DNA from 3 places in the Micromonospora sp. CPCC 205546 genome. Region 3 is predicted to be linked to each of the others. Evidence: riboswitches for the same ligand, from Rfam matches in the RefSeq annotation. Region 3 holds a riboswitch; each other region holds the start of a gene.
What was found. A riboswitch is a leader RNA that binds a small molecule or an ion and turns the genes downstream of it on or off. The one in region 3 is predicted to bind cyclic di-AMP.
Positions count from the first base shown of each region.

Region 1 (3,511 bases), on a different contig from region 3:
TCACCGGCCGGGCGTGACCGGCGACGTAGGCCTCGTCGTCGCTCTCCTCCGGCGGGAAGGAGTGCAGCGCGTAGCGGCCGTCGCGCTCCAGGTCGCGCCGCTTGGGCGAGTCGACGACGAAGCAGAAGAGCCCCTCGTCGGTGATCACCGGGGAGACCGGGTGCACCCGGGGCCCACCGTCGGCGCGGACGGTGGCCAGGTAGCCGAAGCCCGGCCCGTACTGCTGCATGAGAAGGCGGATCCCATCGGCGAGGCGGGGCTCGTCGGCGGCGAATTCGGACCAGGAAGCCATGCGGGCATTCTATCGAACAATTGTACGAACACGCACTCCGACACGCAGGTCACGCGCGTGGCTCGCTAAGGTGTGCGGATGCTGCTCTCCGACCGCGACCTGGCCCGCGAGATCGAGGCGGGAACGCTCGCGCTGGAGCCGTTCGAGCCGGCGCTGGTGCAGCCCTCCAGCATCGACGTACGCCTGGACAAGCTCTTCCGGGTCTTCAACAACCACCTCTACACCCACATCGACCCCGCCCAGCAGCAGGACGACCTGACGTCGATGGTCGAGGTGCCGGCGGGTGAGCCCTACGTGCTGCACCCCGGCGAGTTCGTGCTCGCCTCGACGCTGGAGGTCATCTCGCTCGGCGACCAGCTCGCCGGGCGGCTGGAGGGGAAGAGCTCACTGGGCCGCCTCGGCCTGCTCACCCACTCCACTGCGGGGTTCATCGACCCGGGCTTCTCCGGTCACGTCACCCTCGAACTCTCCAACGTGGCCAACCTGCCGATCACCCTCTGGCCGGGCATGAAGATCGGTCAGCTCTGCATCTTCCGGCTCTCGTCGCCGGCGCAGCACCCGTACGGCTCGGCCGTCTACGGCTCCCGTTACCAGGGGCAGCGCGGGCCGACCCCGAGCCGCTCCTGGCAGCACTGGCGCACCTGGCCGACGCGCTGACCCGCTCCCGGGCGTGAAGGAGGGCCCCGCCGTCGAAGGGCCCTCCTCGGCACCTCAGCCGGGCCGGCCGTAGCTGTGGATCGGGCCGTCGTCGACCTTCTTCATCCTGATCGGCACCCCGGCGCGGGAGGCGTGCACCACCCACCCCCCGCCGACGTACATGCCGACGTGGTGCAGGTCGCTGTAGTAGAAGACGAGGTCGCCCGGGCGCAGCTCGCCCCGGCTGACGGACGCGGTCGCCCGCCGCTGCTGCGCGGCGTTGTGCGGCAGCGAGACCCCGGCCTTCGCCCAGGCGGCGAGCATCAGGCCGGAGCAGTCGTACGAGTTCGGCCCCTCGGCGCCCCAGACGTAGGGCTTGCCGATCTGGGCGCAGGCGAACTTCACGGCGGTGCCGGCCCCGCCGCCGGGGTAGCTGGCCGGGCAGGGCGCGGGGCGCAGCGGCCCGCCACCGCCGTTGCCGTAGACCCGCAGCCGCAGCTTCTGCAACCGGTCGATCTCGGCGTTGATCTGCTTCTTCTTCGCCGCGAGCTGGGCCTCGGTGCGGCTGAGCTGGACGACCATCTCGTCCAGCGGCGCCTTCTTCGCGGCCAGCCGGTCGCGCAGCTCGGCGACCTGCCGCACGTCCTGCTGCTGGTGCTGGGCGAACCGGTCGAGCAGTTCGAGCTGCCCGAGCATCTCGCTCGGCGAGCGGCTGCCCAGCAGGGCGTTGACGGCGGAGACGTTCTCGCCCTTGTAGGCGCGGGCGGCCAGCGCGCCCACCTTCTCCATCGCCTGGTCGACCTGCTTCTCCAGCGGCCCGATCTGCGCGGCGAGCGCGTCGGCCTGCTTCCGCCTGGCGGCCAGGTCCTGCCGGGTGGCGTTGTGCCGTTCGATGATCGGCTCGAGCTTGTTCCAGTCCTCGTCGATCTGCCGCTCGATCTCGGCGACCGTCGGTTCGGCGTGGACCGCCGTGGCTCCGCCGGTCAGGACGACGGCGAACGCGGCGAGGGCGGCGAGGGCGGTGGTGCAGCGGTTCCAGCGTGGGCGCGGCGCAGCCGTCGTCGGGTCGGCGAGGGCCGACCGGTCCGACGGTGGCCGCGGGGCATGGTGTGCCACCGGGCTCAGTACTCCTTCTTCCGTACCGCCTACCGGGTTAGCTGACGGGTTCGGGCGGGAAGGGACGCCCTACCGCAGGGACTGCGGATTCACCCCGGGGTACCTGGGTCCCCGGCTCGCTCGCGAGCGACTCGGCGGTGTCGGACCGTCACCGCCCTGGTTGGACGGATTGTCACCGGCCGACGAATGACCAGAGTAGAGACGACCGTTATCTATCCGCAACCCTGGGCGCGGTGACACTCCGTACTCATCCACGTCGGGCGGATCCGCAACCCGGGCAACGAAGATTTCCTTCCTCGTGAAGTGTCTGACGGAAAGGTATTGACCAGAGGCGGCGAACGGGGCGAAGGTGACCCCACCTTTGCCCGCCCGAACTGGGGGTCTGATGCACCTGTCAGCGACATCGAGGAGCAGACGCGTCCTGCTGGCCGCCGCCGTGGCCGCCGCCCTGGCGGCGACGCCGCTCACCGCCGCAGGACCCGCCGCCGCAGCAGCGTCGGCGACCGACCGGCAGCAGCAGTACGCCGCCGCCGCGGCCGAGTACGGCGTGCCGGAGAGCGTCCTGCTCGGGGTCTCCTACCTGCAGTCCCGCTGGGACACCAACGCCGGCACGCCGAGCACCAGCGGCGGCTACGGACCGATGCACCTCACCGACGCCGAGCACGTCGCCGCCCTCTCCGGCGGCACCCACCACGACGAGGGCACCGAGGACCCGCGCGGCGACGACTCCCGCCCGTCCCTGGCCGAGGCCCACGAGCCGCCGGCCACCGCGCCGCCGGCCGAGGCCGCGCTGCGGACCGTCGACGCCGCCGCCGAACTGACGGGTGCCAGCGAGGAGTCGCTGCGGACGGACGTCGCGGCGAACATCCGGGGCGGCGCGGCGCTGCTGGCCGCGTACCAGAAGGAGATCGGCGCCCCCGTCGGCGCCGGCACCGACCCGGCGGCCTGGTACGGCGCGGTGGCCCGGTACTCCGGCGCGGACAGCGCCGACGCCGCGGCGGCCTTCGCCAACGAGGTGTACGCCACCATCGCCACCGGCGACAGCCGGCTGACCGACGACGGGCAGCGGGTCACGCTGGCCGGCAGCGCGGTCCAGCCGCAACGCTCCTGGCTCGACCGGCTGCGCCTGCGCAAGCTCACCCGGCCCGACGGGCTGGAGTGCCCGAGCGACATCTCCTGCGAGTGGATCCCGGCGCCGTACGAGAACTACGGCCCCACCCTGGGCGACTACGGCAACCACGACCTGGGGAACCGTCCCACCCAGCAGAAGATCGAGTACATCGTCATCCACGACACCGAGGGCTACTTCGGTCCCAGCGTCAACCTGGTCAAGGACCCGAAGCGGGTGGGCTGGCACTACACCCTGCGCTCGGTGGACGGGCACATCGCCCAGCACATCAAGACCAAGAACGTCGGCTGGCACGCCGGCAACTGGTACGTGAACGCCAAGTCCATCGGCCTGGAGCA
Region 1 is NZ_JBAKHL010000004.1:120,188-123,698, reverse strand. Features, by position in the region: gene V6U77_RS02595 (pyridoxamine 5'-phosphate oxidase family protein) at 1-292, opposite strand, end outside; gene dcd (dCTP deaminase) at 371-949, shown strand; gene V6U77_RS02585 (C40 family peptidase) at 1,004-2,044, opposite strand; cyclic di-AMP (ydaO/yuaA leader) riboswitch at 2,057-2,191, opposite strand; gene V6U77_RS02580 (N-acetylmuramoyl-L-alanine amidase) at 2,430-3,511, shown strand, end outside.
Region 1: linked by a shared signal. The riboswitch ahead of V6U77_RS02585 (C40 family peptidase) and the one ahead of V6U77_RS21410 (C39 family peptidase) in region 3 are both predicted to bind cyclic di-AMP.

Region 2 (3,511 bases), on a different contig from region 3:
GGCGAGGTCACGGAGCCGGGCGGTGGGGTTGCGGGCGATGGCGAGCAGCACGTGTCCGTGGTTGGTGAGGAACGTCCAGTTGCGGGTGCTCCCCGTCTCCCCAGTCGTCGCCATGCCCGTCATCGTATGGCCCCGGTCTCGTGTTTTGCGCCGCGCCCTCGTGGCCCGGGGCGCGCCGGGGCCGGACTTCCGCCGTACCGGGGCTGCCGAACACATGAAATGCATATCACGCATATCTTGACGTACCTTGCGGTGCGTGTGACGGTGGTGGCAGCCCGCGTCCAGCGTCGGCCCGGGTGACCAGGCCGTTCATGTGCGGGAGCGTGGTGTCAGATGAGTCGTCCCGGATCGCCAGGCACTCAACCGGGCCCGGAGCGGGCGCTTCGGGCGTCGATCACGGGCGTCGCCCCGGCCGACGTCGGGGCCGTGTCCGTCGTTCCCGCGAGTCCCGGGCAGGCGCTCGCCGAGCTGCAAGCCGGCAACCGGCGGTTCGTGACCGGCGCCCCGCGCCACCCCAACCAGGACGCCGGGCACCGCGCCGCGGTCGCCGACGGGCAGCACCCCTTCGCGGTCATCGTCGGCTGCTCCGACTCCCGGCTCGCCGCCGAGATCATCTTCGACCGGGGCCTCGGTGACCTCTTCGTCGTCCGCACCGCCGGGCACACCATCGGCCCCGAGGTGCTGGGCAGCGTCGAGTACGCCGTCACGGTCCTGGGCACGCCGCTGGTGGTGGTGCTCGGGCACGACTCCTGCGGGGCCGTGCAGGCCGCACGCGCGGCGGACGCCACCGGCACCGCGCCGGTCGGGCACCTGTGCGCCGTGGTGGACGCCGTGGTGCCCAGCCTGCGCCGGGCCTCCGCCGAGGGCGTCGAGGACATCGACGGGATCGTCGACATCCACATCGCGTACACCGTCGAGGCGATGCTGGACCGCTCCGCCGTGCTCGCCGCGGCGGTGGCGGCCGGTCGGTGCGGGGTGGTCGGCATGTCGTACCGGCTGACCGCCGGCGAGGTGCGGACGGTGGCCGCGGAGCCCGCCCGTGCGGTCGACGAGCCGGAGCCGGCGGCCAGCGCCGCGCTCGCCTGATCCCGTACGACGACAGAGGGCCGCTCCCGCGTTCGGCGGGGCGGCCCTCTGTGTGCGTGTGGTCCCGGCTAGAGCAGTGACACGTGGACGTGGTCGGTGTGGTTCGACGGGCCGCTGTAGGAACTCCAGCCGGTCGCCGGGAACCAGATCTGCCGGTTCCAGATGACGTAGTAGATGCCGAGCCGGTCGGCGTTGCGGACCAGGAAGGCGGTCAGGTTGTTGCCGTACATGTAGGTGTCGTCGTTGTGCCAGGGGGAGAAGCCGCTGCGTTGCAGCGACCAGTCGCAGGCCCGGCCCTTCGGGTGCTCGTACGGCCCGCCGGGGCGGTAGCAGCCGACGAACCGGTTGAACCCGGCCCGCTTGACCTCCTTGTACATGTGCAGGGTGCGCGCGGTGATCCGGCCGGAGGTGGTGGGATCGGCCTCCGTGGCCGACAGCGGCTTCCAGTCGCCGTCAGCCGTGCGACCCGGTGCCATCCGGGCCACCGGCGAGGTGGCGACCACCTTGCCGCTGGTCAGCCCCCTGCCGCCCACCAGCGCGAGCGCCTTCTCCGCCTCGCGCTTGCCGCGGGCCATCTCGTTCGTCAGCTTCTGCTGCTCGCGGACCTCGGCGTCGAGCGCCAGCTTGGCCTGCTCGGCGCGGTCCTTGACCGCGTTCACCTCGGCGAGCTTCTTGGAGTTGACCAGGTTGAGCTCGTCGAGGGCGGCGGCGCGGCGGACGAACGAGTCGGGGCTGGCGGTGTCCAGCAGCATCGACACCGCGCCGATCCGCCCGGTCCGGTAGGACTGGGCGGCGATCTGGCTGACCTGCGGGGCCAGGGCGTTCAGCTCGGCCTGCGCCCGGTCGACCTCCAGGGCCAGTTCGAGCTGGCGCTTCTTGGACTTCGCCAGCTTCGCCTTGGCCTGCACGTAGGAGCGGTTCCGGGCCTCGATCAGGTCGTCGAGCAGCTTGGGCTCGTCGTCACCGTGCCCGGAGGGCTGGGGTGGGGTGGGCGCGGCCGCCGCCGGGAGGGGCCCGGCGAAGACCGCCAGGGCGGCGAACACGGCCACCACGGGCGTCAACCAGCGGCGTAGGGGTGCCGTCACAGTTTTCCCTTCCGTCGACCGCCGACCGGGTTAGCTGACGGGTTCGGGGCGGAAGTGGCCCCTACCGCTGTCGCGGATTCACCCCACGTACCTGGGTTCCCGGCTCGCCTGGTGGCGATTGGGCGGCGGCACCGCAGGCGCCGCTGCGCGCCTTCGGCGGTGACCGGCAGCGAGGTTACCCGAGAGCACTCCCGGGGATCTACGTCCCTAAGCCGACTAAATGCGTTATTTCGTAATGGCGGACGGTGATCAGTGACGCGTTTATCAGGCCGGACGTCCTGTCCGGTCACGTTGAGGAGTGTCACCATGCGGTGTCCGTGTCTCCGTTCCGGCCGGACCACCCGGGAGCGGCGGACGGCGTGTCGGCGGCGCGGGGCCCGCTGAGCGCCTCCAGCGCCTCGGTGCGGTCGGCCGCGGGTCGGGGCGCCGGCGCGGTCGGTGGCGCCCCGCGGTCGGTGGCGTCCCCGCCGCGTCGGCCGGCCGTGGTCACGAGGGCCGCCAGCCCGGTGGTCAGCGGCACGGCGGCGATCAGGCCCAGGGTGGCGACCGCGCTGCGGACGATCTCCTGGGCCAGGAACTCGGTGGTGAGCAGTTGGGTCACCGCCCGCGAGTCGGCGGTCAGCAGGAGCAGCACCGGCAGTGAGGCGCCGGCGTACGCCAGCACGATGGTGTTCACCGTCGAGGCGATGTGGGCCCGACCGACCCGGGTCGCCGCCCGGTAGAGCTGGACGCGGGACAGCCCCGGGTTGGCGTGCGCCAGCTCGGTGACGGTGGCCGCCTGGGTCACCGTGACGTCGTCGAGCACGCCGAGGGAGCCGATGATGATCCCGGCCAGCAGCAGCCCGTGCAGGTCGACGTCGGCCTGGTACATCGACAGCGTGGTGGCGTCCTCGCTGCCGAACCCGGTCAGGTGGGTCGCGGCGGTGGCGATCGTGCCGAGGACGCCGGTCAGCACCAGGCTGCCCAGCGTGCCGAGCACGGCGACCGAGGTCTGCGCGGTCACGCCGTGGGTCAGGTAGAGCACCACGAACATGATCAGGGCGGCGCCGACGACCGCGACCAGCAGCGGCGGGCTCCCGGCGCTGATGCCGGGCAGCACGAAGGTCAGCAGGATGGCGAAGCTCGCCGCCAGGCCGGCCAGCGCGGCCAGCCCGCGCCACCGTCCGAAGGCGACGATGGCGGCCGCGAAGAGCGCGACCAGCCAGATCAGCGGCTTGCCGCGCTGGTGCTCCGAGATGTTGTAGCTGCTGGTTGTGGGATCGGCGGGGTCGGTGAGTTCGACCAGGATGATCTCGTCGTCCACGGCGACGGTCGGCGCGCCGGGGCCCGCGGGCACCGGC
Region 2 is NZ_JBAKHL010000005.1:104,748-108,258, reverse strand. Features, by position in the region: gene V6U77_RS04300 (helix-turn-helix transcriptional regulator) at 1-123, opposite strand, end outside; gene V6U77_RS04295 (carbonic anhydrase) at 334-1,086, shown strand; gene V6U77_RS04290 (coiled-coil domain-containing protein) at 1,155-2,171, opposite strand; cyclic di-AMP (ydaO/yuaA leader) riboswitch at 2,176-2,306, opposite strand; gene V6U77_RS04285 (YibE/F family protein) at 2,473-3,511, opposite strand, start outside.
Region 2: linked by a shared signal. The riboswitch ahead of V6U77_RS04290 (coiled-coil domain-containing protein) and the one ahead of V6U77_RS21410 (C39 family peptidase) in region 3 are both predicted to bind cyclic di-AMP.

Region 3 (3,511 bases):
CGTGGCCGCCGCCGAGCTGATGCGGCGCGGCCGGTGGCGGGGGCCGGGTCTGCCGGTGGCCAGCCTGGTCTTCGTGGCCACCTGGGTCGTCGCGGCGCAGTGGGTGCGCGCCGAGTTGTGGGCGGCGCTGCTCTCGGTGGCGTACATCCTGGTCATCACCGCCGCCGCGGACGCGGACGTGCGCGGGCGACGCTCGCCGTGGCGTTCCCGGCCGATGGTCTGGCTCGGTGAGGTCTCCTTCGCCTTCTATCTGGTGCACGTGCTCGTGATGATCAGCGTGCTGCGCTTCACCGGGGACTGGGGAGTCGGGTTCAGCGGCTGGTGGGGGCTGACGGTGGTGCTCGGGTTCCTGCTGGTCAACCTGGCCCTCGCCGGGCTGGTGCACCGGTTCGTCGAGACTCCGCTGATGCGGCTGCTCACCCCGCGCCGGACGGCCGCGCCCCGCGCGATGGACGCCACCGTGGCCCCGGGGCAGCGTCGCGACGCGGTGCCGCGGCCCCGGACGGGCGACGACCGGGCCGAGCATCGGACCGAGTACGTCGACTCGCGTTGACGCCCCCGTACGAAAACGTCCGCGTCGGCGAGGGCGGGTCGGCCGAACGGACATGGTGACGCCGGTCACGCTGCGGGGAAAGCGTCATTCGGCGCGGCGGGGCCCATTTCCGCCCGGTGTCGCGTGGGCGTCTGCGCCGGGTCGTCCCGTTGCCGCCTCGAAGCTCCGCTGGATACCGTCGTCCCATTGAGTCGCGTCAGTGCCAGGGTGCCGCAAAACTGGGCCGCAGATCGATGTTTAAGCAGGTGGGAGTGGTTTGGCAGGCCGTGGACCGGCCAGTAATGTCGGCGCGTCCGGTGCGGTAACCGATCGCAAGAGGCGACGCCGCGCCGACCCGCCTAATCGTGAATACGAACCGGGGACCCAGTGCTTCATGGGGTGAATCCGTGGGCCCGCGGCCCGTGGTAGGGCGTTCTTCCCGCCCGAATCCGTCAGCTAACCCGGTCGGCGGCGTCGGAAGGAGCTCCATCCTCGTGCAGCACCCACCCGTCCCCCCGCTGTCCCGCCGTCTCCACGGCGCCGCGGTGCCCGTGCTCGTCCGCCCTCCGGCCACGAGCTGACCCACCGGTCACCGTCCGTCGCCCGGCCTGCCGGGCGCATCCCCTGAGTGGCCCACCGCCCGCCCGGACACCCGTCCGCGGGGCCGGTCCGCCCTGCCCTCGGCGCGGATCGACGGCCGCTCACCCCCGAGCCCGTGGAGGAAGAACCGTGAAGCACCACCTCAAGCGGCACCTGCGCCGCCTCACGTCCGAGCGCCCGTACCAGCTGGCGGTGGCGTCCGCCGCGGCGCTCGTGCTGGCGTCGGGCACGGGCGCGCTGCTGGCCGGGGCCGACGAGGCCCCCGCCGCCGCGCAGGCCCCGGTCGCCGCGTCCGAACCGCGCGACGACACCGCCGCCTCGCGCGGTCAGGCCCGGATCGCGACGGCCCCGTCCGCTGCCGTCCCATCCGCCGCCGTCCCGTCCACCGCCGCTCCGGCGGCCTCCAGCGCCGCCCCCTCGGCCAGGGCGTCCAGCGCCGCCCCCGACCCGGACCTGACCCGCAAGCCGGAGCGGCCGAAGCCTCCGGCCGCCAAGACCCTGGACTACGACTACCAGGCCCAGACCACCTTCTACAACTGCGGTCCGGCGGCCGTCCGGCACGCCCTCAGCGCGGCCGGCATCGCGCGCAGCCAGGACGCCCTCGGCGCCCAGCTGGGCACCGACCAGCTGGGCACCGACTCGGCCCAGGACACCACCCGCGTGTTGAACGCGGCGGTGCCGGGCGACCCGTACCGGACCCGGACGATCCCCGGCGGCGCCGCGACCCCGGCCCAGATGGACCGGCTGCAGGCCGACGTCGTCGCGGCCATCGGCGACGGGCGGGGCGTCGTGGTGAACGTCGCCGGCAGCGCGACGGACACCGCCGGCGGCTGGCACTCGTTCCCCGGCGGCCACTACATCGCCGTGGTCGGCTACAAGGACGAGGGCCGGCTGGTGAAGATCGCCGACTCGGCGAACCCGGCGAGCGCGTCGTACTGGATCAGCACCATCGCCCTGGCGAACTGGGCCGCGACCCGCGGCTACTCCGCCTGAGCGACGCGTCGGGCGCCGGCTCCCCCACCGGGGGGCCGGCGCCCGATGTCGTGTCCGGGTCACGTCCCTCGCTCGGGCGGCAACCGGGTGGCACACTGCGCCTCATGGTCGATGGATCGGGTGACCGGGACGGCCGGCGGGTGCTCCTGCTGCTGCACGGCATGGGCACGACCGGCGACGTGTGGCTGCCCTGGGCGCCGCTGCTGGAGCGTCGATGGGCGGGGCGGTGGCTGGCGCCGGACCTCGCCGGCCACGGCTGGTCGCCGCCGCTGCCGGAATACTCGTTCCCGGGGCTGGCCGCGCGGATCGCCGCCGGGCTGGCGGCGGAGGATCGGCTCGTCGTGCTGGGACACTCTCTCGGCGGGGTGGTCGGGCTGGCGCTGGCCGCCCGCGACGCCGGACTGCTCGTCGACGCCGTGGTCGGCATCGGCATCAAGGCCGTCTGGTCGCCGGCGGAGCTGGCGAAGGCGGGGGAGCTGGCGGCCCGGCCGGTGACCTGGTTCGCCAGCCGCGACGAGGCGGCCCGCCGCTACCTGCGGGTGGCCGGCCTGACCGGCCTCCTCGCCCCGGACCATCCCGTCGTGCAGGCCGGGCTGCGGCAGGCCGACGGGCGCTGGCGGCTGGCGATGGACCCGGCCGCGTTCGGCGTGGGGGCGCCGGACCTGCCCGCCCTGCTGGCGGCGACCGACGTGCCCGTGCTGCTGGCCCGCGGCGAGCGCGATCCCATGGTCACCGACGCGCAGCTCAAGGAGCTGGGCGTGCCGGTCGCCACCCTGCCCGGCCTCGGGCACAACGCCCACGTCGAGGCCCCCGAGGCGGTCCTGGACCTCGTCGACCCCTACCGCTGATCCGTCTGCCATCCCGGGGCCGCGCCGCGGGGGACGTGGCCGACGATCAAGAGCCGGCAGTCGCCGGTGCCTCGGGGCGCGCGGCGGGCACCTCCCCGTGCCCGGTCCCGCCCTGGTCCCGGACGCGTGGTGGCCGGATCGCCGTGATCGCGACGGCGGACCCCGCAGCGAGGAGGGCGAGTGCCAGCCAGGGGAGGGCGGGCAGGTGCCAGCGTTCGCCGAGGTCCGTCAGATAGCCGATGACGGTGTTGCCGCCAGCGGCGACGAGTCCCCCTGCGGAGGCATACACGCCCAGGTAGGTGCCGGTCAGGCCCGGACGGGCGAAGTCGGCGGCACGGCTGAGCGCGAACGGCTGGGCGATGTTGAGGCCGATCGCCAGGAACGCCGTGGCGAGGGCCACCGGTATCGACGCCGCCAGGACGATCGCGATCGCGGTGTTCCGGCCGCCGGCGGACAACCAGGTCGCGCTGCCCGCGCCGGCGATGAAGGACACGGCGGAGAGCAGCAGGCCGACGACGATCGCGGCGTGCGAGGACAT
Region 3 is NZ_JBAKHL010000049.1:2,210-5,720, reverse strand. Features, by position in the region: gene V6U77_RS21415 (acyltransferase family protein) at 1-553, shown strand, start outside; cyclic di-AMP (ydaO/yuaA leader) riboswitch at 879-1,018, shown strand; gene V6U77_RS21410 (C39 family peptidase) at 1,262-2,125, shown strand; gene V6U77_RS21405 (alpha/beta fold hydrolase) at 2,230-2,973, shown strand; gene V6U77_RS21400 (MFS transporter) at 3,020-3,511, opposite strand, start outside.